Regions from separate parts of the Paenibacillus sp. S-38 genome, predicted to be linked through region 2. Evidence: predicted binding sites of a transcription regulator. Region 2 holds the regulator's gene; the other holds the start of a gene.

Region 1 (12,269 bases), 3.0 Mb from region 2:
GTGCTCAGCATCGCGTCGTTGACTTCTTTGATCGTGGACTTCATGTTCCACTTGAGCACGCCGTGAAGCTGGAAGGACTGGCGCGTCGTCAGACGGATCGTTCCGTTAGCGTACTTCTGCGCAACGCGGTCCATCATCAGCCACTGGTCCGGAGTCACGACGCCGCCCGCAGCGCGGACACGCAGCATGAATTGGTACGCGGGCTCGAGCTTCTGCTTCTGGCGCTCATTGCGCAGGTCTCTGTCGTCCTGCATATAGCTGCCGTGGAACTTCATCAGGCGGTTGTCATCTTCCGGGATGGAGCCCGTAATACGGTCTTGCAGCGTTTCTTCCAGGCTGCCGCGCAGATAGTTGCTGCGGCGCTTGATATCTTCCACATCGCTGTGCGGCGCACTGTTCGGTGAAAGCAGGTTATTCTCGGACATGGTGGTCTTTCTCCTCTCGCAATCTTCGGGATCCCGTCTTAATAAACATCCCGCTGATAACGTTTCTGCTGTTGCATACGGGTCAAATATTCTACGGCTTCCTCAGGGCTGAGGCCGCCTTCTTGTTCCAAGATGGCAGCGAGGGCGGCATGCACGTCATGCGCCATCTTCTTCTCGTCGCCGCAGACATAGACGCATGCGCCTTCCTGCAGCCACTGATACAGCTCGCGGCTCTTCTCGAGCATCCGGTGCTGCACATACACTTTCTCGTCGGTGTCGCGGGAGAATGCCACATCCATGCGGGTCAGCACGCCGTCTTTGAGCCAGCGCTGCCATTCCACCTGGTACAGGAAGTCCGTCGCAAAATGCTGGTCGCCATAGAACAGCCAGGATTTTCCTTCGGCTCCGGTCTCCTCCCGCTCGCCGAGGAACGCTCGGAACGGCGCGACGCCGGTGCCCGGTCCGATCATGATGATCGGGGTATCCCCGTTCTCCGGAAGCTTGAAGCTCGGGTTGCTCTGCACGAAGACCGGCAGCGAATCGCCAGGCTGCACGCGCTCGGACAGGTGCACGGAGCACACGCCATAGCGGTTGCGGCCTTGAGCTTCGTAGCGGACCGTGCGGACCGTGAGGTGAACCTCATCCGGATATGCCTTCGGGCTGCTCGCGATCGAGTACAGGCGCGGAGGCATCTTGCGGAGGACAGAGACGAATTCGCCGGCCTGAATGCCCTTCAGGCTGTAGTCCTGCACGAGGTCGAGCAGGTCGCGCCCGTTCGTGTAGGCACGGAGCTCCTGCTCGCGCCCCGCTTCCAGCAGCTCGCCGATCCCGCTGTTCGATGTCAGCTTCGCCACCTGCTCGAGCAGCGGCTTCGTCAGAACGGTGATCTCGTAATGGCGCAGAAGCGCTTCGCGCAGCGGCTTTTGCTCGCCGTTCTTGTTCACGGCAACCGGCTCTTCCGCGTTCCAGCCCATCGCTTCGATGAGCTCATCCACGAGGCGTGGATGGTTCTCGGGATAGACGCCGAGGCTGTCGCCCGCTTCGTACTGGAGGTTGGATCCTTCCAGAGAGAGCTCCACGTGGCGGGTTTCGCGGTCGGAGCCGCGTCCGTTCAGGTTGAGATTCTCAAGCACTTCGGCCTGGAACGGGTTGGAGCGGGAATATTCCGATTCCACCGCGCCTGCCGCAGGAGCCGGCGCACCGCCGGCAGCCGCAGGGGCCGCAGCGCCGTTCAAAGAGCCTGCCACCTGCTCCATCCACTCGGCCGCCGCATCCGCGAAGTCGACGTCACAGTCCACACGCGGAGTCAGGCGCTTCGCGCCGAGCTCTTCGAGGCGGGCGTCGAAATCCTTGCCCGTCTTACAGAAGTACTCATAGGATGTATCACCGAGAGCCAGAACGGAGAACTGCATGCCGTCGAGCTTCGGCGCTCTCTTGCTGTGGAGGAACTCGTAGAAAGCGATCGCATTGTCCGGCGGCTCGCCTTCCCCGTGGGTGCTGACCACGATGAGCAGGTTCTGCACCTTCTTCAGACTGTTCGGCTTGAAGTCGCTCATCGAAGAGAGGGTCACCTGGCTGCCCCCGGCTTCCAGCTTCTTGGCCAGCTTCTTCGCGAGCCCGTTGCTGTTGCCCGTCTGCGAACCGAAGAGCACGGTCACTTCTTTGGCCTGCGCCGGAGCGGCTGCAGGTGCTGCGGCGGCCGGTACGGCGGCGGCCCCTGTCGCTCCCTGAAGAGCGGTAAGGTATCCGCTGAGCCAGACCCGTTGGTTATCCGTCAGACTCGGCAGGATGCGATTGAGCAATTCGACTTGCTCCTGATTAAAAGGACTGTTCGTTACTTGAAGTACCAACACGATCCACCTCACATGGCATGCAATGATTTGATTTCCCAGCATTTCTATCTTATTTCGCTCTATTGAACCTAACACAGCGGAGGGTTCCGGTCAATTACAATCATCTTATAGGATTTATCAGTTGTGCTGATAAAGCTGCAAATACGGACAAAACCAGGGCCGAATCGACATTTTTCTCTCCATTATTCCCCAAGTAACGCCACGAGAAAGAAAAAGATGTCACCCCGGCAGCCCGAAGCCGCACGAGGTGACACCTCGATAACCAATTCAATCTCAGCGAAATACGCAGCAAGTCAAGTCATCATAGAAGCCCTGCTGCTCAGATCCCGCCGGCCGTCGGGATCAGCGTCCGCCGTCCTCCGACTCCTCCTGCCTGCCCGGAGGCTTGGCGCCTGCCGGTTCGAACTCGAACCAGCTGACGTTCATCTCTCCGGCAAACCGGAGATACACGTCCTGCACGCCGCGGGCGCCGTACACCTGCGAGGTAACGGTGGTCCACTGCCCTTCGGAGCCCGCCGGGACGGCGGCCGTGGCGGCAGGCCGGCCGCGCTGAGGATCACCCAGCCGCACCTCGATGCTTCCCCCCGCCGTACCGGACGTCCGTGCACGGAAGCTCCGGGCTCCCTGGCGGAAGTCCACATCCTTGAAGAGCAGCCAGCTGCCGGCTGCCGCCGTACCGACCGCACTGCCCCCGCTCTCCCCGTCTTCCACGAGCACCACGCCCTGATAATCGTCATAGTTCTCGGCGCGTGTCGCCCCGTAGAGATTGCGGTGCGGGATGTCCTCCCCGTCCACCTTCAGCTTCGCCGTTCCCCGGATGTCCTCGGACGAGCGGCCGACCATCAGCGTGTAGGTGCCGGGCTCCACCGCTTCCGTGCTGCGGGTCACGTCCCAGAAGGCCAGCTCGCCGACCGGCAGCTCGAAGGTGATCCTGCGCTTCTGATTCGGCTCGAACGAGACGCGCTGGAAGGCCTTCAGCTCCTTGATCGGCCGCTTCACCCGGGATTTCTCCGCATGGACATAGAGCTGAATGACCTCGTCGCTGCGGAACCGGCTTTGATTGGTGACTTCCACTTCCACCTTGACGGTGTCCTTCGCGTCCGCCTTATTCTTATTCAACCGCACGCTTCCGTACGCGAAATCGGCATACGTCAGGCCATGACCGAACGGATAGAGCGGCCGGCCTTCGAAGTACTGGTACGTCCGCTCCCCCTTGATGATGTCATACTCCATGATGTCCGGCAGCTGGTTCACTCCGGCATACCACGTCTGGTTCAAGCGGCCGGCCGGCGCATAATCCCCGAAGAGCGCATCGGCGATCGCCCTGCCTTCCTCCTGTCCTCCGTGGGAAGAATAAAGAATCGCCTTCACATTCCTGTTCTTCTGCACCTTCGGGATCGCAAACGGATGGCCGGAGACAACGACCACAATCGTATTCGGATTGACGGAGGCGACCTTCTCGATCAAGGCCTCCTGCGCCGGCGGAAGGACCAGATCCGCCCGGTCGATCGTCTCCCGGCTGTTCAGCTGCGGCTGGCTTCCGACGACGACGATGGCCGCCCCTGTGCCTGCTGCGGCTTTCACTGCCTCCTCCTGCCCGCCGGATACCAGCACGGGCTCGAACTTCTCGGTATCCCCGGTGACGGCATCTTTGGAAGTCACGAGCGTATGCGGTGCGGCAGGCTCTACGCTTACGTATTTGCCTCCCGCGAGACCCGTATCCCAGTGTCCCGCCTGGTAATTGTACAGGGCATACGTTTGATCCGGGAGGCGTTCGTACCGGTAGTTCTGATATGTGAACCATTCATTCGTGCCCGGCGCATTCGCGGTATTCGTCACGGCGCCGTTGCAGCAGCCGTTCGTCAAGTACTTGTCGTTGGCCCCGGCCCTCAGCAGGAATTGATCCCAGCCGTAATCGTACAGGTCGAAGCTTTCATTCTTCCCGGGCTCCGCCGCCGATGCAGTGAGCGGAGCCGATGCGTCAGGCGAAGCGGATACGTAGAGGCCGGTGGCCTTCGACTTCAGCGCAATCCGGTCGACGCCCCGGGTGAAGGCGATCTTCTCGGCCGGCAGCTTCTCCCGGATGCCCTGAAGAGGAGAGACGGCATACGGCAGTGTCCCGCTGTAAAAGTCGCTCAGCACCTGATCGGCCAGCGGCCCGACGACGGCCACCCTGCTCAGCTTCTCCCTGCTCAGGGGGAGCGCCCCCTTCTCGTTCTTGAGCAGCACGAGCTGCTCTTGTGCCGCCTTCAGCGCCAAGGCCGCATGCTCTTTGCTGTTGATGACGCTCTCGGGGATTATCTCATACGGGCTGCGTCCTGCAGGATCAAACTCGCCGAGCCGGAAGCGGATGCGGAGCACGTTCGCCGCCGCTTCATCCACATCCGCTGCCGTTAGCAGCCCCTGGGCCAGCGCCTCCCGGATATAGCCGGTAATGACGCCCGAATTGCTGCCCTGGTCGGTCATGCTGTCCACGCCGGCCCGGATCGCCAGCGCCAGGGCTTCCGGATACGAATCCACATAATGGTGGTCATTCACGGTACCGGTCGGATCATACGCATCGCTCACGATGAAGAAATCGTCCCCGGCCCACTGCTCTTTCACCACGCTCCGGAGCAAAGGGCTGAGAATCGCCGGTCGGCCGTTGACCGAGTTATACGAGGGCATCAGGGAGAGCGCCGAGCCGGAGACGATCGCGGGCTTGAACGACTTTAGATAGTACTCATGCAGATTGCGCGGGTCCATGCTGGAGGAGCTCGAGCCCCGGTCCTTCTCGTTGTTGTAGCCGATGAAATGCTTGAGCGTCGGTGCGGTTTTCAGATAAAAGGGATGATCTCCCTTCAACCCGGCTGCGTAGGCATTCGACATCGCCCCGGTCAGGTAGGGGTCCTCCCCCATCCCTTCCTCGTTCCGGCCGGAGCGTGGATCGCGGATCAGGTCGACGACCGGCGCCCACACGTTGAGTCCGTTCTGGGCCGGATCCTTCCGGTGGAAGGCCCGCGCTTCATCCCCGACGGTGGCACCGATCTTCTTCAGCAGCTGCGTGTTCCAGGTGTTCGCAAGTCCGGTCGCCTGCGGGAAGACCGTCGCTTCCCCCAGCCAGGCGACGCCGTGGAGCGCTTCCGTCCCTGTGCGGAAGGCCTGGATGCCCAGCCGGGGAATCGCCGGCGCATACTGGTGAAGCAGCGATACCTTCTCCTCCAGGGTCAGCCGGGAGAGGAGATCCTTCACCCGCGCATCCAAGGAGAGATCCGGATTCTGAAACGGATAGGTGTAGCCGGATGGGGCTGATGCCTGGCCTCCCGACGATGAAGATGTCCCGGTCTGCTCGTTGGCGGCCGCCGGTACGGTGAAGGAGAACATCAGCGCCAAAGCCAGAATGACCTTCATTCCCGTTGTACAGCCGCTTGCCCTGCTTGCTCTGCTTGTCCTGCCTGCCATGTGCTCACTCCCGTTCTTTGATAGATGACTGTCCCTGCTGCCGCAGCCTTTGAATGGTTTAATGATAGCGTTTTCCAATCCATCCCTCTATGTAAAAAAGTGGCCTTCCAAGGGTAAATAAGTGTCATGCTGAGACGCTGGATTTTGGGCAAAACGGCAGGCAGGGAACGGTCAGCCGCGGTTGTCTTACAGCCGGCCGCTTCCTTGCAGAAGCCTGCCGTGACGGTGGCCGGCGCCGCGCTGACGGACCGCTTACAGCAGGGGCTCATCACCGCCGGACACAGCAAAGCCCGCCATCCTGAGGGAAGGCGGGCTTTGCTGCGGTGACGACAGGCTTGCCGGCTTAATAACGCGGCCAAGGCCAAGGCAGATAGATCGGGTCGCGGTCGTACAGGGACACAATCATCCTCGAACGATCTCCCAATTCGGCACCGCTCGGGTTTGACAATTCCACGGCAAAATACTCGTAGTATTCTTTGATCCCGTCGTCGAGCAGGGTAACCGTCAGGGTCTTCGAAGCTTCGCCCGCCGCGAACTCCAGCGTCCCGATGGCGGCGCGGTAATCCCGGCCGGCCAGGGCGGAGTAATCCTTCGTCGCATACAGGACGCTGGCCGCTTCATTCGTGCTGCCCGAACGGGTGACGGTCAGCGACACCGTGCCGTCCTCTTCGTAAGCGGTCTTGGTGTACGCGCTGAACTCGATCCGGCCGGCGGGATCGTTATCCTGAATCGTCACGACGCTGCGGACGGTAGAGCCCAGCACCGCCCCATTCGATGCGGACGTCAGGGTAACGCTGAACTGTTCGTCGGCCTCATGCACCGCATCGTCGGTAATCGGCACTTCAATCGACTTCTCCGTCTCCCCATCGCCAAAATAAAGCTGACCGCCGGTGCCTCCGTAATCGGCTCCTTCGGCCGCCGTACCTCCTTCGATACGGTAATCAACTGCAGCCTCCCCGTCTGCGCCGCCGCTGCGCAGCACCCGGATCGATGCCGTCCCGCTTCCTTCCTCCGCGGTGTATGCATCCGATTCCAGCTGGAACTCGCCCGGCTGGTCAGGAACAAAAGGATCGTTATCGGCGATAGTGACCTCCGCCGTACCCGATTCGATGGACGTTTCGCCGCTGGCCCCGAACAGCGAGACCGAGAACGACTCGTTCTCCTCATGCTCGCTGTCGTCGAGGATCGGAACCTGGAGCACGGCCAGACGCTCGCCCGGCGCGAAAGACAGGGTGCCGCCGAACGCCGAATAATCCTGATCTTCACCCGCAGAGCCGCTGCTTGCCGCATATTGGACCGAGATGTAATCCGCTGCGCCTCCCGAGCGGACCACCTGCAGCCCCGCATAGCCTGCCGCTTCTCCAACCGTATAAGAGACGGGGTCGAACGAAAGCACGCTTGGCGGATCCGGAATCCAGTTGTCGTTGTCCGCAATCGATACCGCGGCCGAAGGATAAGCGCCGAGCTCCGCTCCGCCGGTCGGATTCGACAGCCCCACGGAGAACGATTCGTCCCCTTCCGTTTCGCCGTCGTCGTAGATCACGACCTCCACCGTCTTCACCGTCTCGCCGTCCGCGAAGACAAGCGTACCGGAGCCCGAGCCATAATCGCTCTGCGCGTAAGCCGAACTGTCAGCGGTCGCGAAGTCGACCGACGCTTGCCCGCCGGCTCCGCCTTCTCTGCGAACGGTCAGCGTTACGATGCCGGCATCTTCCCCGGCCGTATAATAGTCGCTCTCCCATGTGAATTGTCCCGCCGGCGTCTCGGCATGGCTGATCGTGCTCCCGCCGTAAGGCACGAGCAGCGCGGAGACTAGCAGCATCACACCGAGTTTGCGGCGCCGGGGCTGCGAATGCCATACACCCAAGTTTTTCATCATTTGTTCCTCCATTCACTCTTCACGTTCTATGACACTTCGTTCTTACACACTTCATGAGGGCCAGAGAAAACATACCATGAGAGTGAAGGAGCAGATAAGTATCCATAAGTATACATTTGAGGAGAACGGCGGAAAATCGGGCTTAGACGCCTTCACGAAGCCTCAGAATCCGGGGATCATCCAGCGGGGGCTGCCGGTCCGCTCCTGTTCGATGTCCGGTCAGGAGGCCCTCCTCAGCCTGAAGTCCATTTTAACCCATCCCTGCCTCTGCTCTGCCGCAGTTCCACACCGGGCTTGTGAATCTCCGCTCTTTCAGCGCGTTTCTATTGAACTGGATCAACCCGATCAGCAACCATTTGACAAATGCTGAAGCTTGATTATAATAAAGATCAGATAAGGTCAAAGTCAAACAAGATCAAAGTCTAAATTAGTCAAACGATTCTCCTTGGAACGCCGTTCTCCGGCGACTTCCGAACCTCATATGGAATAAACCATCATTTTAAATCATTGGAGGTAGAAACCATGCGCTGTCAAACATGCCATACGCAAGAAGCCGCCGTATCCCTGCATCTGCAGGTCAACACCCAAGTGGAGAAGCTCCAGCTGTGCAAAGACTGCTATGCCAAGCTCGGCAGCGGGATCCCCTTCCCTGCGGGGTCCGGTTCCTTCCCGCACATGCCGTCCTTTGACGATCTGTTCCAAGGCATGATGCAGCCTCCGAAGCGGCAGGAGCCTCAGAACGCCTCCCGCGCCGCCGGCCGCGGCGGGCTCCTCGACGGGCTCGGCCGCAACCTGAACGACGCGGCCAAGGCCGGCCTGATCGATGCCGTTATCGGACGCGACGAAGAAATCGACCGGGTCATCGAGATCCTGAACCGCCGCACGAAGAACAACCCGGTGCTGATCGGCGAGCCCGGCGTCGGCAAGACGGCCATCGCCGAAGGGCTGGCGCTGCGCATCACGGAAGGCAAAGTGCCGGCCAAGCTGCTCGGCAAGGAAGTATACTCCCTGGACGTAGCCTCCCTGACGGCGGGCACGGGAATCCGCGGCCAGTTCGAGGAGAAGCTGAAGGGGCTGATCACCGAGCTGCAGCAGCGCAAGAACGTCATCTTGTTCATTGATGAAATCCACACCTTGGTCGGTGCCGGCGCCGCCGAAGGCTCCATGGATGCCGGAAACATCCTGAAGCCGGCCCTGGCCCGCGGCGAGCTGCAGGTCGTCGGCGCCACGACGCTCAAGGAGTACCGCCGCATCGAGAAGGATGCCGCTCTCGAGCGCCGCTTCCAGCCGGTTACAGTCGACGAGCCTACGGTGGAGGAAGCCGTGGAAATCCTGAAGGGGCTGCGTCCGAAGTACGAGGAATACCACCAGGTGACCTACTCGGATGAGGCGATCCGCGCCTGCGTGCACCTCTCCCAGCGTTACATCCAGGACCGCTTCCTGCCGGACAAGGCGATCGACCTGCTCGACGAAGCGGGGGCCAAGCTGAACCTGCTCGGAGCTGGCAGCGGTGAAGATGCGGTCCGCGCACGGCTCGCGGGCATCCAGGAAGAGAAGCGCCTGGCTACGCAGAGGGAAGACTACGAGCGCGCCGCGCGTCTCCGCGACGAAGAAACGAACCTGCTTGGGCAGCTGGACGAGCAGCGGCCGCAGGCGTTGACGGAAGTTCGCGTCGAGCACATCCAGGCCATCGTCGAACGGAAGACCGGTATTCCGGTCGGCAAGCTGCAGCAGGACGAAGCGGCCAAGCTGAAGGACCTCGCCCAGCATCTCGAAGCGAAGGTCATCGGACAGCCGGAGGCCGTCCGCCAGGTGGCCCGCGCCGTGCGCCGCAGCCGTGCAGGACTGGCGCCGAAGAACAAGCCGATCGCCTCCTTCCTGTTCGTCGGTCCGACGGGCGTCGGCAAGACCGAGCTGTCGAAGTCGCTGGCCGAGGAGCTGTTCGGCCGTGCGGAGGCAATGATCCGGCTGGACATGAGCGAATACATGGAGAAGCACTCCGTCTCCAAGCTGATCGGCTCGCCTCCGGGCTATGTCGGTCATGAGGAGGCTGGCCAGCTTACCGAGCGCGTGCGCCGCAATCCGTACAGCATCCTTCTCCTCGACGAGATCGAGAAGGCCCACCCGGACGTGCAGCACATGTTCCTGCAGGTGCTCGAAGACGGACGCCTCACCGACAGCCAGGGCCGCACGGTCAGCTTCAAGGATACGGTCATCATCATGACCTCCAATGCCGGCGTAACCGACAAGAAGAAAATCACCGTGGGCTTCGCCGCGGAAGACAGTGTACAGACGAGCACGCTGCTGGAATCGCTCGGCTCCTATTTCCGTCCGGAGTTCCTGAACCGCTTCGATGCGATCATCCCGTTCGCATCCCTGCAGCAGCCGGATCTCGTCCGGATCGTCGACAAGATGCTCGCGGAAGTCACGAATTCGCTGCGGGAACAGAACATCTCCCTGCAGGTGTCGGACGAAGCGAAGCATAAGCTTGCCGAGCTCGGCTATCATCCTGCCTTCGGGGCGCGTCCGCTGCGCCGGGTGATCCAGCAGCAGGTCGAAGACGTCATCACGGATCTCATCTTGGAGCAGGAGCAGGTTCAGGCGGTCGAGGTCGTTGTCCGGGACAACGCGATCACCGTGCAGGCTGTGCGGTCGTAAGACGGTACCGCTTATCCTAAGGTGCTACTCGAATCCTCACTCTATTGTTCCATCCATGCAAAGGGCGGCCGCTTGGCCGCCCTTTTTGGCATTCTTCGATCGGCCGCTTGGCCGCCCTTTTGGGCATCCTCCGATCGCCCCTTCCCTGCTCCCATCTCCCTGTCGCCCTAAAACGATCTTCAGCCTTGGATAAAAAAGGTAACGTTCTTCAGGCCGTCTACCGATAGTAAGCTTAGAGGCTGGAAAACTGCACAATTCCGATCAGCAGCCGAATTACCAATCAAGAAAGGTGTGGACCATGAGAACCTCGACTCAACGAAGCATTCTCTCCGTACTTGGCGCCACTTTACTTGCCGGCGCTGTCGGATGCAGCCAACCGGCCGGCGGGAAGGTACAGCAAACGGAGCAAACGGAGGACATTACGCTGAAGTTTATCTGGTGGGGCTCCGACAGCCGGAAGGAAAGCACGATGAAAGTAATCGAGCTGTACCAGAAGGAGCATCCCCATGTCCATTTTGAAACCGAATCCCTTGCGAATACCGGGGCGGTCGCGACGCAGCTGGCGATTCAAACGGCCAACCAGACTACCGCTGACATCATCCAGGCGGACTATAATTTCATCTACGATTATATTAACCGGGATCTCATCGAGCCCTTGAATGCGTTTACGGAAGACGGCACCCTGAATCTTTCGGAGATGGACAAGTCTTATCTCCTTCCCGGAACGAAGGGGGATCAGCTGTATGCCATGCCTATAGGGAACAATTCGACCATGTTTATCTATGACCCGCAATTATTGGCAAGCGCCGGGGTACCCGTACCCAAAAATGAATACACGATCGACGAGCTTTATCAAACGTTGAAGCTTTTGAAGCAAAAGATCGGCAGGCCGGACTTCTATCCTCTCGGAAACATGATCGATGTCTTCTATTATTTGAGAGCCCGCGGAGCCACCATGTACAACGCGGAAGGCACCGCCCTGGGTTACAACGATGACCGGCTCATGGCCGATTATTTCGCTTTGAACAAGCAGTGGCGTGAGGAAGGTCTGCTCGGAGGAGCGACGACGGCAGCCGGCAATGATAAGAATCATCCCATCGTTGCGGGGAATGCCGCTTTTTACAGTGTAGCCACCAACTCCGTCTCCTCCTTGAGCAAGCTCGCGGGCCATTCCTTAAAGCTTCTTCCCTATCCGGAAGTCACAAGCGGGCAGACAGGCCATTTCATCAAGCCATCCATGTTCCTGGCTCTGTCCTCCTACTCTCAGCACAAAAAAGAAGCGGCCGCGTTCCTGGACTTCTTCCTGAACAGCGAAGCGGCGAATGATATCCTGAAAGGAGAGCGCGGCGTTCCCGTGTCGGGCAAAATTGCTGCGAGACTGTCCGCGAATCTCGATGAAGCCGGCAAGGAGCAGTACCGGATTCTCGATGACCTCAAAACACGCTCCAAGCCGATTGACGCCCCTTACCCCTCAAGTCATGTGGTGGTCAGCAAGGCTTATGAACTGGCCTTGAAGCAGGTTACCGACGGGAAGCTGACTCCCGAGCAGGCCGCCAAGCAGTACCGTGAGCAGGCCAAGGTCTATCTAGGTGAAGCGAAGGAGGGTACCGGCAAATGAAGAAAACCAAGGGATTCACGATTCAGAGAAAGCTGTACGGAGGCTTTGGACTGGTCCTCTTCCTGCTCGCCGTGATGTCGACGATCAGCTATGTATATCTGGTCAAAGTGAATGACTCCTATACCGAATTGATCAAGCACCAGTCGAAAACTCTTCAGCTCATCAAGGATCTGAACATTGCGGTTGAAAGCGAGAGCTCCCATCTGAGCAAGTATCTGATCACCGGAGACACCAAGCAGGTGGAAGCTTTTCAACAATCGCAAAGCCGCTTCACAGGTGCTCTGACCGAACTGAAGACGTTAATCACGGACCGGGACGATAAGCAAATCCTGGCGGGCCTCGATCTGCTGCAGGGTCAATCCAGCTCTGCCGCCATGCAGATGATCGATGCCAAA
Region 2 (12,269 bases):
AAGCCTGCGGGGTCTGGATCGCCCACAAGCTGCTTCTGTCGGGGGTAGACTTAATGGTCCCATTCGGGCTGACGACCTTGATCGTGTCCTTGACCGGAACCGCCAGTACGGCGGCGCCCATCTCTTGGACACGCTGAAGGCAGGCAAGAACATGGTCCGGATGAGCAAAGGGTCTTACCCCGTCATGTACCATGACCCATTCCGTGGACCGGTCCAAGGCCAGCAGCCCTTGATATACGGAGTCCTGCCTTTCCTTCCCCCCGGATATAATGTGTTTACATTTGGTCAGTCCGTACTGATTCGCATAATCACGGCAGCGCTGGACATCTTCCCTGCCGGTAACAAGGACGATCTCTTCTACAGCGCTCATCTTCTCGAACCGCTCAAGCGTATGTACGATGATGGGCTTGCCGTCCAGCAGCAGATACTGCTTGCTCTCCTTCGTGCCCATCCGTGATCCGCGGCCTGCGGCCACGATAATGATTCCCAGCTTGTCCGCCATCTTGTCCACCTGCCATTGTTCTAAGCCTCAGGCGTTACGGCCGGCGAGTGCCAAGCGCAGCGTCCTAAGCGCATCCCTTCTATCATACCGGATCAGAGCGCTTTTTCCAATAGCTTCGGCTTGGCGAAGATCATGCGTCCCGCGGAGGTCTGCAGGACACTGGTCACCAGCACATCGAGCGTCGTACCGATGAAATCCCGGCCGCCTTCTACAACAATCATCGTACCGTCATCCAGGTAAGCTACCCCCTGCCCGTGCTCCTTGCCGTCTTTAATGACCTGCACGAGAATCTCCTCACCCGGCAGCACCACCGGCTTAACCGCATTCGCCAAGTCGTTGATGTTCAGCACCGATACCCCTTGAAGCTCACATACTTTGTTTAGGTTAAAATCATTGGTGATGACCTTGCCCTGCAGCACCTTCGCCAGACGGACCAGCTTGCTGTCCACCTCGGAGATCTCATCGAAGTCTCCCTCGTAGATCAAAACCTTCACATCAAGCTCCTTCTGAATCTTGTTCAGAATATCGAGTCCCCGCCGTCCCCGGTTGCGCTTCAGCAGGTCCGAGGAATCGGCAATGTGCTGCAGCTCCTCCAAGACGAATTCGGGAATCACCAGCGTCCCTTCGATAAATCCCGTTTTGCAAATATCTGCAATCCGGCCGTCAATAATTACACTGGTATCCAGGATCTTGTGCTCCTCGAATCCTTTGGCCTCTCCCTGACTGCCTCTGCTCCGGTCCCTGCGCTTATTCTCCAGGAAGGCGAGAAGCTCTTCTTTCTTCACACGGCCGAGGCGAAAACCGGCAAAAGTCAGGGCAGCAACGCAGAGCATCAGGAGCAGCGGATTCAGCGCCCCCGTCCTCTCCAATGGATAGAGCAGTACGGAAGAAACGACGAGTCCGATAACCATGCCTGCCGAACCGGCCACAAGATCGATAACCGGAACATTTGTGATACGTTCTTCACTCTGCTGCAGGGCTTGAAGCAGACCGCGGTAGAGCGATCCGCTGACCGACCAGAATAGAATCGCTCCGATCAGGAACATCCACCCTTTTTCCCCGCTAATCTCCAAACCCGTTACGGATGCTATGACGTCAAAAAGCGGCCTCCCGATCATATCACTGCATTGAACACCCAGCGCACCGCCGATAACTGCAAACAGAAGTTGGAACCCTTTTTTCATCATAGACTTCACCTCCATCAATTCCATGTTCTTTTTTTTGCTTTCATTACAATTATGAACCAAAACCTTCCTGCTTAATCCTAACCGCCTCGCTGAAAAATAAAAAAAACGCCATTTCCTCTCATAGGAAATGACGCTTCAACTGGCAGTATTATACGGTTGTGGTTTTCGACTCCGCTTCTTCTGTCTTTCTTTTCCGGCGGCCTATGAAGAAGAGTCGATCAACGTTTTTTTTTAGGCCGTACAGTGCGTAGAGGAGCAGCGGTACAAAGATCATCTTGGACAGCGTCCCCGGGAACATGACTGCCAGCACAACGGCAATGATGACCACGATCGGCGTAATCCAGATCGCCGCTTTCGGAATCCCGACTTTCTTGAAGTTCGGGTATTTCACCGTGCTCACCATCAGGTAGGAAAGCAGCAGGGTCGAAAGCACAAGCACGATCGTATTCAGTTCTTTATGGAACAAGGCCAGCGTACAGAGCACACCGCCTGCTGCCGGAATCGGCAGTCCGATAAAATAGCCCGGCGTACCGGCAACCACGTTAAACCGAGCAAGACGGAGGGCGCCGCAAATCGGGAAGATTGCGGTCACGATCCAGGCTGCTGCAGCATTCATTTCGGTAAAAGCGACGACGTACATGATAAAAGCGGGAGCTACACCAAACGAGATGACGTCGGAGAGGGAATCGAGTTCTTTGCCGAATTCGCTCTGCGCGTTGAGAGCACGGGCTACTCGTCCGTCCAAACCGTCCAGAAGCATGGCTACGATGACCATGATGGCCGCCAGCTCCGGTTTATTATTAAACACCATAATAATTGCGATAATTCCTAAGAACAGATTCCCAACGGTAAATACGTTCGGCAGGGATTTTGTTATCATTAGTTGGCTCCACCTCTGGTTATACTGTACCCTAATACTCAGCATTATATTAGGCTACCCTCTGATTGTATGCACTTTAGATATGTCTGTCAATGAGCACCTGATCTTGAATTCGCTTGAGACCTTCTTTGATTGCTCTCGCGCGAACCTCACCTATACCGTCGACTTCATCCAGTTCTTCAATAGTGGCCATCATGAGATGTGGGAGCGTTTTGAATCGTTCAATCAAATTGTGAATAATGACTGCCGGCAGCCGCGGAATCTTGTTCAGCACCCGGTATCCTCTTGGAGACACGCTCTCCTCAGCGCTGCTTGAAGCATTCGGGTAACCCAGTGCCTTCGCGATGTGGGAGTGATCCAGCATTTCTTCGGAAGCCAGCCGCTTCAACACAGTGAGCACTTCACGGATCTTCTCTTCACTTGGATCCTTTATATAATCTTTTACGAGCAAATACGCTTCAAGTTCCGTATTTCCCACTAATTCTTCCAGCTGCATGGAGATGAGGCGGCCTTCATTCCCAAGCTCATTAATATACCTTTTGATCTCAGCCTTAATACGCAGTACCATCTCCACCCGCTGGATCACCCCGGTTACATCGTGCAGAGTAACCAGCTCTTCAAACTCCGAGGCAGCCAAGTTGGTCATCCCCTGATCCTGTACTGACTTGTATTTCTCGAGCGTTTGGATGGCCTGATTCGCCTTCGTCAGGATGACGCCGATATCCTTCAAGGCATACCTCAGGGTCCCTTGGTACAGGGTAATCACATTGCGCCTCTGGGAAATGGACACAACCAGCTTCTGCGTCTGCCTCGCCACCCGCTCCGCGGTTCTGTGGCGGATGCCCGTCTCGATGGAGGGAATGGAGGAGTCCGGGATGAGCTGCGTATTGGCAAAAAGAATCCGCTTCAGATCCTCACTGAGTATGATCGCCCCATCCATCTTCGCCAATTCATACAAGTAGTTTGGAGAAAACTCGCAGTTGATGGAAAAGCCGCCGTCGACTATCTCCATGACTTCAGGGCCGCAGCCCACGACAATAAGCCCCCCCGTCTTCGCCCGCAGTACGTTCTCCAGTCCGTCTCGGAAAGGGGTTCCCGGCGCAACAAGCTGCAGGAGCTGGCTCATTACGTCCCGTTTGGCTTCTTCCTTGTTGCTCAAGGGTGTCCCTCCTATACTAAAGCGACCGAAAGCGCTTCGGCCACGGTGTTCACGCCAATAATCTCGATCCCCGCGGGGGGTGTCCATCCCTTGAGGCTTTTCTGCGGGAGGATCATCCGCTTGAATCCGAGCTTCTGGGCCTCACGCACCCGCTGGTCCACTCGGGAGACGCCGCGGACTTCACCCGTCAGCCCGATCTCGCCGATGATCACATCAAACGGCTGGGTCGGCTGGTCACGGAAGCTGGAAGCGATGCTCACCGCTACCGCGAGATCAACGGCAGGCTCATCCAGCTTTACCCCGCCGGCGATATTCAAGTAGGCATCCTGATTCTGCAGGAACATGCCCATTCGCTTCTCCAGCACAGCAATGATTAAAGCAAGCCGGTTATGATCGTAGCCTGTAGCCATCCGCCGCGGGGAGGGGAAATTGGTCTGAGAGACCAGTGCCTGCAGCTCCACAAGGACGGGCCTCGTGCCTTCCATGGAGGCAACGACCGTCGAACCCGATACGCCGAGCGGACGCTCCGATAAGAAGAGCTCGGAAGGGTTGCTGACTTCCACAAGACCGGTCTCCTGCATCTCGAAGATGCCGATCTCATTGGTCGAACCGAAGCGGTTCTTCACTGCGCGAAGCAGACGGTACGAATGATGACGCTCTCCCTCAAAGTACAGAACACAATCCACCATATGCTCGAGCATCCGCGGACCTGCAATCGCCCCTTCTTTGGTAACATGGCCAACGAGTACCGTAGCTATACCTTTACCCTTGGCGATCCGCATAAAGTGTCCCGTACATTCCCGCACCTGAGACACGCTTCCCGGTGCCGACTCCACGGCAGGATGATATACCGTTTGAATGGAGTCGATGACGACGAAGTCCGGACGGATCTCAACGATCGCCGCCTCGATAAACTGGGCGTTGGTCTCCGAGAGAACAAACAGCAGCGGGGAAATCGCCTGCAGCCGGTCGGCCCGCAGCTTGGTCTGGCGCACCGATTCCTCGCCGGAAATGTAGAGCACCTTGCACTCCTGCTTGGTCAGCTCGTAAGAAGTCTGAAGCAGAAGGGTGGATTTGCCGATACCCGGGTCGCCCCCGACGAGGATCAGGGAACCCGGAACGATACCGCCTCCGAGCACACGGTTAAGCTCCCGGTTCTCGGTAATGATCCGGGCTTCTTCGCTGCTTTCTATGTTTATGATCGATACGGCTTTTTCTTTCTTCTCCGAAGCTCCCCCATGGAAGCCACGGCTCTTCGATACCGTCTCGATTTCTTCCACAAACGAATTCCATGCCTGGCAGCCGGGACATTTGCCCAGCCACTTGGGCGATTCATATCCGCACTCCGAACAGAAAAACTTGGTTTTGGTCTTAGCCATGCTGTTATCACTGCCTTTCAGTTCCATTACAAAGTTTACCATGGTTTCCCTTGCCTTGAAAACCCTTCCCGGGCCCGTACGCAAAAAAAGAAGCCCTGCAGCCGCAAACCGGTCTGCAGAAGCTTCTTCTCTGTATATTGTCAGCCTACAAGATCGGGCAAGTCCTTATGCCTGCGAAGTTACCCCTTGGGTACGCTCGACCACGAGGTCTCCATCCTTCTCGTCAATCGTGAGCGTGTCACCTTTGTTGATGTTGCCGCGAAGCAGCTCTTCGGACAGGCGGTCTTCGATATGCTTCTGAATCGCCCGGCGAAGCGGTCTTGCACCGAAGGTCGGATCGTAGCCTTCTTTGGCGAGGAAGGCCTTGGCCGCATCCGTCAGAACAAAGTCCACTTCCTGCTCTTTCAGGCGCTTGCGGAGCTCTTCCGCCATGAGGGAAACAATCTGGCCGATGTGCGCTTCGTCGAGGGAGTGGAACACGATGATCTCGTCGATCCGGTTCAGGAACTCCGGACGGAAGCTCTTCTTGAGCTCGCCCATGACCTTATCCTTCATGTTGCCGTATTCTTTGCCCGCATCGATCGTCGCTGTGAACCCGAGGGTCGAATTCTTCTTGATGACATCGGCACCCACATTGGATGTCATGATGATCAGGGTGTTGCGGAAGTCTACCGTACGTCCCTTGGAGTCGGTCAGACGGCCGTCTTCAAGCACCTGCAGAAGAATGTTGAATACTTCCGGGTGAGCTTTCTCGATCTCATCGAGAAGCACGACCGAGTATGGCTTGCGGCGTACCTTCTCGGTGAGCTGGCCGCCCTCTTCATACCCGACATATCCTGGAGGCGCGCCTACCAGACGGGACGTGGAATGCTTCTCCATGTACTCGGACATATCGATCCGGATCACGGAGTTTTCATCACCGAACAGCGATTCGGCAAGCGCACGGGCAAGCTCGGTTTTACCTACCCCTGTAGGGCCAAGGAAGATGAAGGAGCCCATCGGACGCTTCGGATCCTTAAGGCCTGCTCTCGCCCGGCGGATGGCACGGGATACAGCCTTAACGGCTTCATCCTGGCCGATGACCCGGTCATGCAGGATCGACTCCATCTGGAGCAGACGCTGGGTCTCTTCCTCCGCCAGCTTTACGACCGGAATCCCCGTCCAGCTAGCCACTACCTGGGCAATGTCATCCGGTGTCACTTCGGAGTCCGTGCGGCCCTGCTTTTCCTTCCACTCATTCTTCGTGGAATCGAGTTCTTCACGCAGCTTCTGTTCGGTATCACGCAGAGAAGCGGCTTTCTCGAACTCTTGGCTCTGTACCGCAGCATCCTTCTCCTTGCGGATATCCTCCAGCCGGCTTTCGAGTTTCTTCAGATCCGGCGGTACCGTGTAGGAGCGGAGCCTTACCTTAGAGCTCGCTTCGTCGATCAAGTCAATCGCCTTATCCGGAAGGAAGCGGTCCGTAATGTAGCGGTCCGACAGCTTCACGGCCTGTTCGATGGCTTCATCGGTGATCTTCACCCGGTGATGCGCTTCGTAGCGGTCACGCAGACCGTGCAGGATCTGAATCGCTTCATCCGGCGACGGCTGATCCACCGTAATCGGCTGGAAGCGGCGCTCCAGGGCTGCGTCTTTCTCGATATATTTGCGATATTCGTCCAGCGTCGTGGCCCCGATGCACTGCAGCTCGCCGCGGGCCAGTGCAGGCTTCAGGATGTTGGAGGCATCGATCGCGCCTTCCGCACCTCCTGCACCGATCAGCGTGTGAAGCTCATCGATGAAGAGCACGATGTTGCCGGCTTGACGAATCTCGTCCATGATCTTTTTGAGACGGTCCTCGAATTCGCCGCGGTACTTCGTACCGGCTACCACCGACCCCATATCCAGCGTCATGACGCGCTTGTCACGAAGCGTTTCCGGGATTTCGTTGGCGACGATTTTTTGGGCCAATCCTTCGGCAATCGCCGTTTTACCTACACCAGGTTCCCCGATCAGGACCGGGTTGTTCTTCGTACGGCGGCTGAGTACCTGAATGACGCGCTCAATTTCCTTGCTCCGGCCGATGACCGGATCTAGGTTGCCTTCCTTGGCGTAAGCCGTCAGGTCACGGGCCAGGCCATCCAGCGTCGGCGTATTCACATTGGCCGGGTTACCATGATTCGGCGAGACTACCTCGCTGCTGCCAAGCAGCTGAAGCACCTGCTGGCGAGCCTTGTTGAGGCTTACGCCCAGGTTCCCAAGCACGCGTGCAGCAACACCCTCCCCTTCGCGGATCAGGCCGAGCAGAATATGCTCCGTACCCACATAGGTGTGTCCCAGCTTGCGCGCTTCGTCCATCGACAGCTCAATGACTTTCTTCGCCCGAGGGGTGTAAGCAATGTTGGAGGGCTGTTCTTGACCTCTGCCGATCAGGGATTCCACTTCGTCCTGGATTTTCTCAAGTCCAAGACCCAGGGCAATCAGCGCCTTCGCTGCAATCCCTTCGCCTTCGCGAATCAGGCCGAGCAGAATATGCTCTGTGCCGATATTGTTATGTCCCAAGCGTACCGCTTCTTCTTGAGCCAAAGAGAGCACTTTCTGTGCGCGTTCCGTAAATCTGCCAAACATCATGTATAACACCTCCAGGGTTGGTATAACAAAATGACGTTCCCACTGCTTATGGATCCCCTTGCGGGTAGAGCCATCAGCCGGCTGCCGAGATTTTTTCCCGGATGAGCTGAGCCCTTCTTATGTCTCTTTCTTCAGGCGTTAGCTTTTCTCCTGCTGTCTGCTGTAAAAAACCGGGCTGCGTCATCACAAGCAGCTCATTAAGCACATGAGGCGACACATTTTTGATAAATCCGAGGTCAATCCCGAGCCTTACGTCGGATAGTCTCTGAGCCGCCTCCTTGGAATCCATAATGGCCGCATAGGAAAGCACTCCGTAAGAGCGGCTCACCCGGTCCAGAATCTTGGGACGGGTCTCGTGTGCCAGCCTCTGTCTTGCTGCTCTTTCATGCTCAATGATCTGGCGGACTACACTGTACAAATTATCGATGATTTCTTCTTCGGATTGCCCGAGGGTAATCTGATTGGAAATCTGAAATAAGTTGCCGAGCGCCTCGCTGCCTTCGCCATACAAGCCCCTTACGGCCAGGCCCACCTGCGTGATCGCAGATAAAATCCGGTTGATCTGCTGCGTCAACACCAAGGCCGGCAGGTGAATCATAACTGAGGCCCGTATGCCGGTGCCCACATTCGTCGGACAGCTTGTCATATATCCGCGCTTCTCGTCGAAGGCATATTCCAGCTGGGTTTCGAACACATCGTCAATCTGACCTGCCAGATCCCAGGCTTCCTTGATCTGAAAGCCGGGGCACAAGCATTGTATTCGAAGGTGGTCCTCTTCATTCACCATGATCGAGATGGACTCGTTGTCACTTAGAATCACCGCTCCATTGCGGGATTCGTTGGCTAAAGCCGGCGAGATGAGATGCTTCTCCACCAATACGCGGCGCTGCAGCTCATCCAGATCTGCAAGCGGGAGCAGCGTGAAGCGGGAGATGGTTCCCAGTTCTTCGCTCTCCAGCACCTTGGCAGCCATCTCGGCAACCTCCAGAGACTGCCCGTTCGTGGCGAGCATGGGGAATGGGTAACCCCGGATATTCCGGGCTAGGCGGATCCGGCTGGAGATGACGATATCCGAATCAGGCCCTTCCCCCTTCATCCATTCACTCAGTGCGTGCTGGGTGAAACGGCTTGCTTCCGTCATATGCATTCCTCCTTACGGTGTGAGCCGGTTACCCTTCGGCAACCTTCTTCTCCAGCTCCCGGATCTGGTCCCGGATCTGTGCCGCCTGCTCAAACTCTTCATTCTCTATGCGAACCAGCATGTCTTTCTTCAGCTGATCGATCTCACGTTTATATTTAATTAACCCACCCGAACGTTTCGGAACCTTGCCGGTATGGACCGTGTTCCCATGTACCCGTTTGAACAAGGGGTCGAGTTTGTCACCAAAGTACTTGTAGCATTCGCTGCAGCCGAAGCGACCTACCTTACTGAATTGTCCGTAAGTTAGACCGCAGTGCTCGCACCGGCTGGGCTGGGCTTTGTTTGCAACCGCACTTTGGGCCGATGGCTCGAAATCGAGAAGCCCGCTGAGCAAATTGTGAATCGAGAAGCCGTTAGGCGTGCCCGGGATCAGTTCTCCTTTTTCCCTTGCACAGGTTTCACAGATGTGAAATTCCGTTTTTTCACCATTCAGGATTTTCGTAAAATGCAGGGTAGCCTGCTTTTTGCCGCATTCCTGACAAAGCATCCGGTTCCCTCCCTTTCTGCCATAAGCAGCAGTACATCGTTGGTTCAATGGATTATTTGCTCAATAATGCAATCAGCATGGCCTTCAGCAGCCGGGCACGGAGTTCATCCCTAAGCGGAAGCTTGAGCCCTAATACCTCCCGGGCCACCGCAGCCTTCATGAGGCCGGCTTCACGGGCAGTGATAAAACCGCCTTCTTTGAGCTGATACAGCAGGCCTTCAGATGCTGTTTGATCCATGTGAGTGGAAATCGTTTGGAAGATGTGATCCAGTACGGCCCCATGGGAGTGAAGCTCAATTCTCTGGATGCGAATGTAACCGCCTCCCCCGCGCTTGCTCTCCACCACATACCCCTTCTCAAGGGTAAATCGGGTACTAATCACATAGTTAATCTGGGAAGGTACACATTGAAACTGATCCGCCAGATCGTTGCGCTGAATCTCGATCACGCCATCGGGGCTCTGCTGCAATACCTGCTTCAGATACTGTTCTATCATTTCTGAAACATTGCGCATCCATTCAACCTCCAAAGGCAAAGTATACGAAGAAAAACGCCTGCGTGTCCTAGGACAATAATGATGTTGGTCTTGTTCAGCCACCGCATAAGCACAACGTTATACTTCATTGCGATTCACTAACTGCTTGATTCATTGACTTTGACTTTCTTTGACTTTGAATACATTATAGCAGATATTCTCAAGAATGCAACAGGTCTGCACAGCTGTACCGTTCACTTATCATGGTTTCTGATTAGTATTATTCCCAATCCCGAGGCAAAACAGAACACGCCGGGAAAACATCTTAGCGGCAGGTCGACGGTCGGAACCTGGGCACTTCTTTTTTATTAACCCAAAAAAGCCCCTCTGGACACATTGTCCAAAGGGGCTTTTCATTGGCTTGGCGACGTTCTACTCTCCCAGGACCCTGCGGTCCAAGTACCATCGACGCTGGAAGGCTTAACGTTCGTGTTCGGGATGGGTACGCGTGGTTCCCTTCCGCCATCATCACCAAACGGTTGTTCAAGGCTTGTACCTTGAAAACTGGATATACATTCGGGTATATCATTTTGCGTTCCGTTGTGCTTCGCACAAAGGTCACTACCAAAATGATATATCCTCACTCGCTAGCTAAAGATCTAAACCTTAGTATTGCTGCCGCTTCCTTGCGGAAGCTGTTGGATAAGCCCTCGACCGATTAGTATTCGTCAGCTCCACACGTTGCCGCGCTTCCACCCCGAACCTATCAACCTCGTCGTCTACAAGGGGTCTTACATACTGGGAAATCTCATCTTGAGGGGGGCTTCACGCTTAGATGCTTTCAGCGCTTATCCCTTCCGTACTTGGCTATCCAGCCGTGCTCCTGGCGGAACAACTGGTACACCAGCGGTACGTCCATCCCGGTCCTCTCGTACTAAGGACAGCTCCTCTCAAATTTCCTGCGCCCGCGACAGATAGGGACCGAACTGTCTCACGACGTTCTGAACCCAGCTCGCGTACCGCTTTAATGGGCGAACAGCCCAACCCTTGGGACCTACTTCAGCCCCAGGATGCGATGAGCCGACATCGAGGTGCCAAACCTCCCCGTCGATGTGGACTCTTGGGGGAGATAAGCCTGTTATCCCCAGGGTAGCTTTTATCCGTTGAGCGATGGCCCTTCCATTCGGTACCACCGGATCACTAAGCCCGACTTTCGTCCCTGCTCGACCTGTTTGTCTCGCAGTCAAGCTCCCTTATGCCTTTGCACTCTTCGAATGATTTCCAACCATTCTGAGGGAACCTTGGGGCGCCTCCGTTACGCTTTAGGAGGCGACCGCCCCAGTCAAACTGCCCACCTGACACTGTCCCCGCACCGGATCACGGTACCAGGTTAGAACTCCGATACGATCAGGGTGGTATCCCAACGGCGCCTCCACCCAAGCTGGCGCTCAGGCTTCTCAGGCTCCCACCTATCCTGTACAGATCGTACCAAAGTCCAATATCAAGCTGCAGTAAAGCTCCATGGGGTCTTTCCGTCTTGTCGCGGGTAACCTGCATCTTCACAGGTATTAAAATTTCACCGGATCTCTCGTCGAGACAGCGCCCAAGTCGTTACGCCATTCGTGCGGGTCAGAATTTACCTGACAAGGAATTTCGCTACCTTAGGACCGTTATAGTTACGGCCGCCGTTTACTGGGGCTTCGGTTCACAGCTTCGGGTTACCCCTAACCGCTCCCCTTAACCTTCCAGCACCGGGCAGGCGTCAGCCCGTATACTTCGCCTTGCGGCTTCGCACAGACCTGTGTTTTTGCTAAACAGTCGCTTGGGCCTTTTCACTGCGGCCCCCTCGGGCTATTCACCCTACCGAGGCACCCCTTCTCCCGAAGTTACGGGGTCATTTTGCCGAGTTCCTTAACGAGAGTTCTTCCGCGCGCCTTAGCATGCTCTGCTCGCCTACCTGTGTCGGTTTGCGGTACGGGCACCTTCTCCCTGGCTAGAGGCTTTTCTTGGCAGCCTGAACTCATGACCTTCGGTACTTAAGTTTCCCTCCCCATCACAGCTCAGCCTTATCGATGTGCGGATTTGCCTGCACATCAGCCTCACTGCTTGGACGAGCATCCATCAGCTCGCGTCACTATCCTTCTGCGTCACCCCATCGCTCATAACGGTTCACGGTGGTACAGGAATTTCAACCTGTTGTCCTTCGACTACGCCTTTCGGCCTCGCCTTAGGTCCCGACTTACCCTGAGCGGACGAGCCTTCCTCAGGAACCCTTAGGCTTTCGGCGGATCAGATTCTCACTGATCTTTTCGTTACTCATACCGGCATTCTCACTTGTATGCAGTCCAGCTGTCCTCACGATCAACCTTCAACCCGCATACAACGCTCC

The links. The regulator CtsR, encoded in region 2, represses protease genes until heat stress. The targets are predictions, from matches to a motif close to ATGGTCAATAAAGGTCAAACA.
Region 1: ACP26L_RS21225 (ATP-dependent Clp protease ATP-binding subunit) is a predicted target of CtsR. The motif match lies at 7,984-8,004, and genes of this name have one in related genera.

What each region holds. Positions count from the first base shown of each region.
Region 1 covers NZ_CP187970.1:4,780,304-4,792,572, forward strand. The annotation lists gene cysI (assimilatory sulfite reductase (NADPH) hemoprotein subunit) at 1-425, opposite strand, end outside; gene ACP26L_RS21205 (assimilatory sulfite reductase (NADPH) flavoprotein subunit) at 464-2,275, opposite strand; gene ACP26L_RS21210 (glycoside hydrolase family 3 C-terminal domain-containing protein) at 2,621-5,668, opposite strand; gene ACP26L_RS21215 (hypothetical protein) at 5,846-6,046, shown strand; gene ACP26L_RS21220 (Calx-beta domain-containing protein) at 6,063-7,595, opposite strand; gene ACP26L_RS21225 (ATP-dependent Clp protease ATP-binding subunit) at 8,121-10,256, shown strand; gene ACP26L_RS21230 (ABC transporter substrate-binding protein) at 10,555-11,874, shown strand; gene ACP26L_RS21235 (methyl-accepting chemotaxis protein) at 11,871-12,269, shown strand, end outside.
Region 2 covers NZ_CP187970.1:7,757,304-7,769,572, forward strand. The annotation lists gene ispD (2-C-methyl-D-erythritol 4-phosphate cytidylyltransferase) at 1-502, opposite strand, end outside; gene ACP26L_RS33930 (PIN/TRAM domain-containing protein) at 595-1,689, opposite strand; gene pssA (CDP-diacylglycerol--serine O-phosphatidyltransferase) at 1,838-2,569, opposite strand; gene disA (DNA integrity scanning diadenylate cyclase DisA) at 2,646-3,728, opposite strand; gene radA (DNA repair protein RadA) at 3,740-5,107, opposite strand; gene clpC (ATP-dependent protease ATP-binding subunit ClpC) at 5,273-7,717, opposite strand; gene ACP26L_RS33955 (protein arginine kinase) at 7,791-8,858, opposite strand; gene ACP26L_RS33960 (UvrB/UvrC motif-containing protein) at 8,887-9,405, opposite strand; gene ACP26L_RS33965 (CtsR family transcriptional regulator) at 9,458-9,919, opposite strand; rRNA gene rrf (5S ribosomal RNA) at 10,300-10,416, opposite strand; rRNA gene ACP26L_RS33975 (23S ribosomal RNA) at 10,579-12,269, opposite strand, start outside.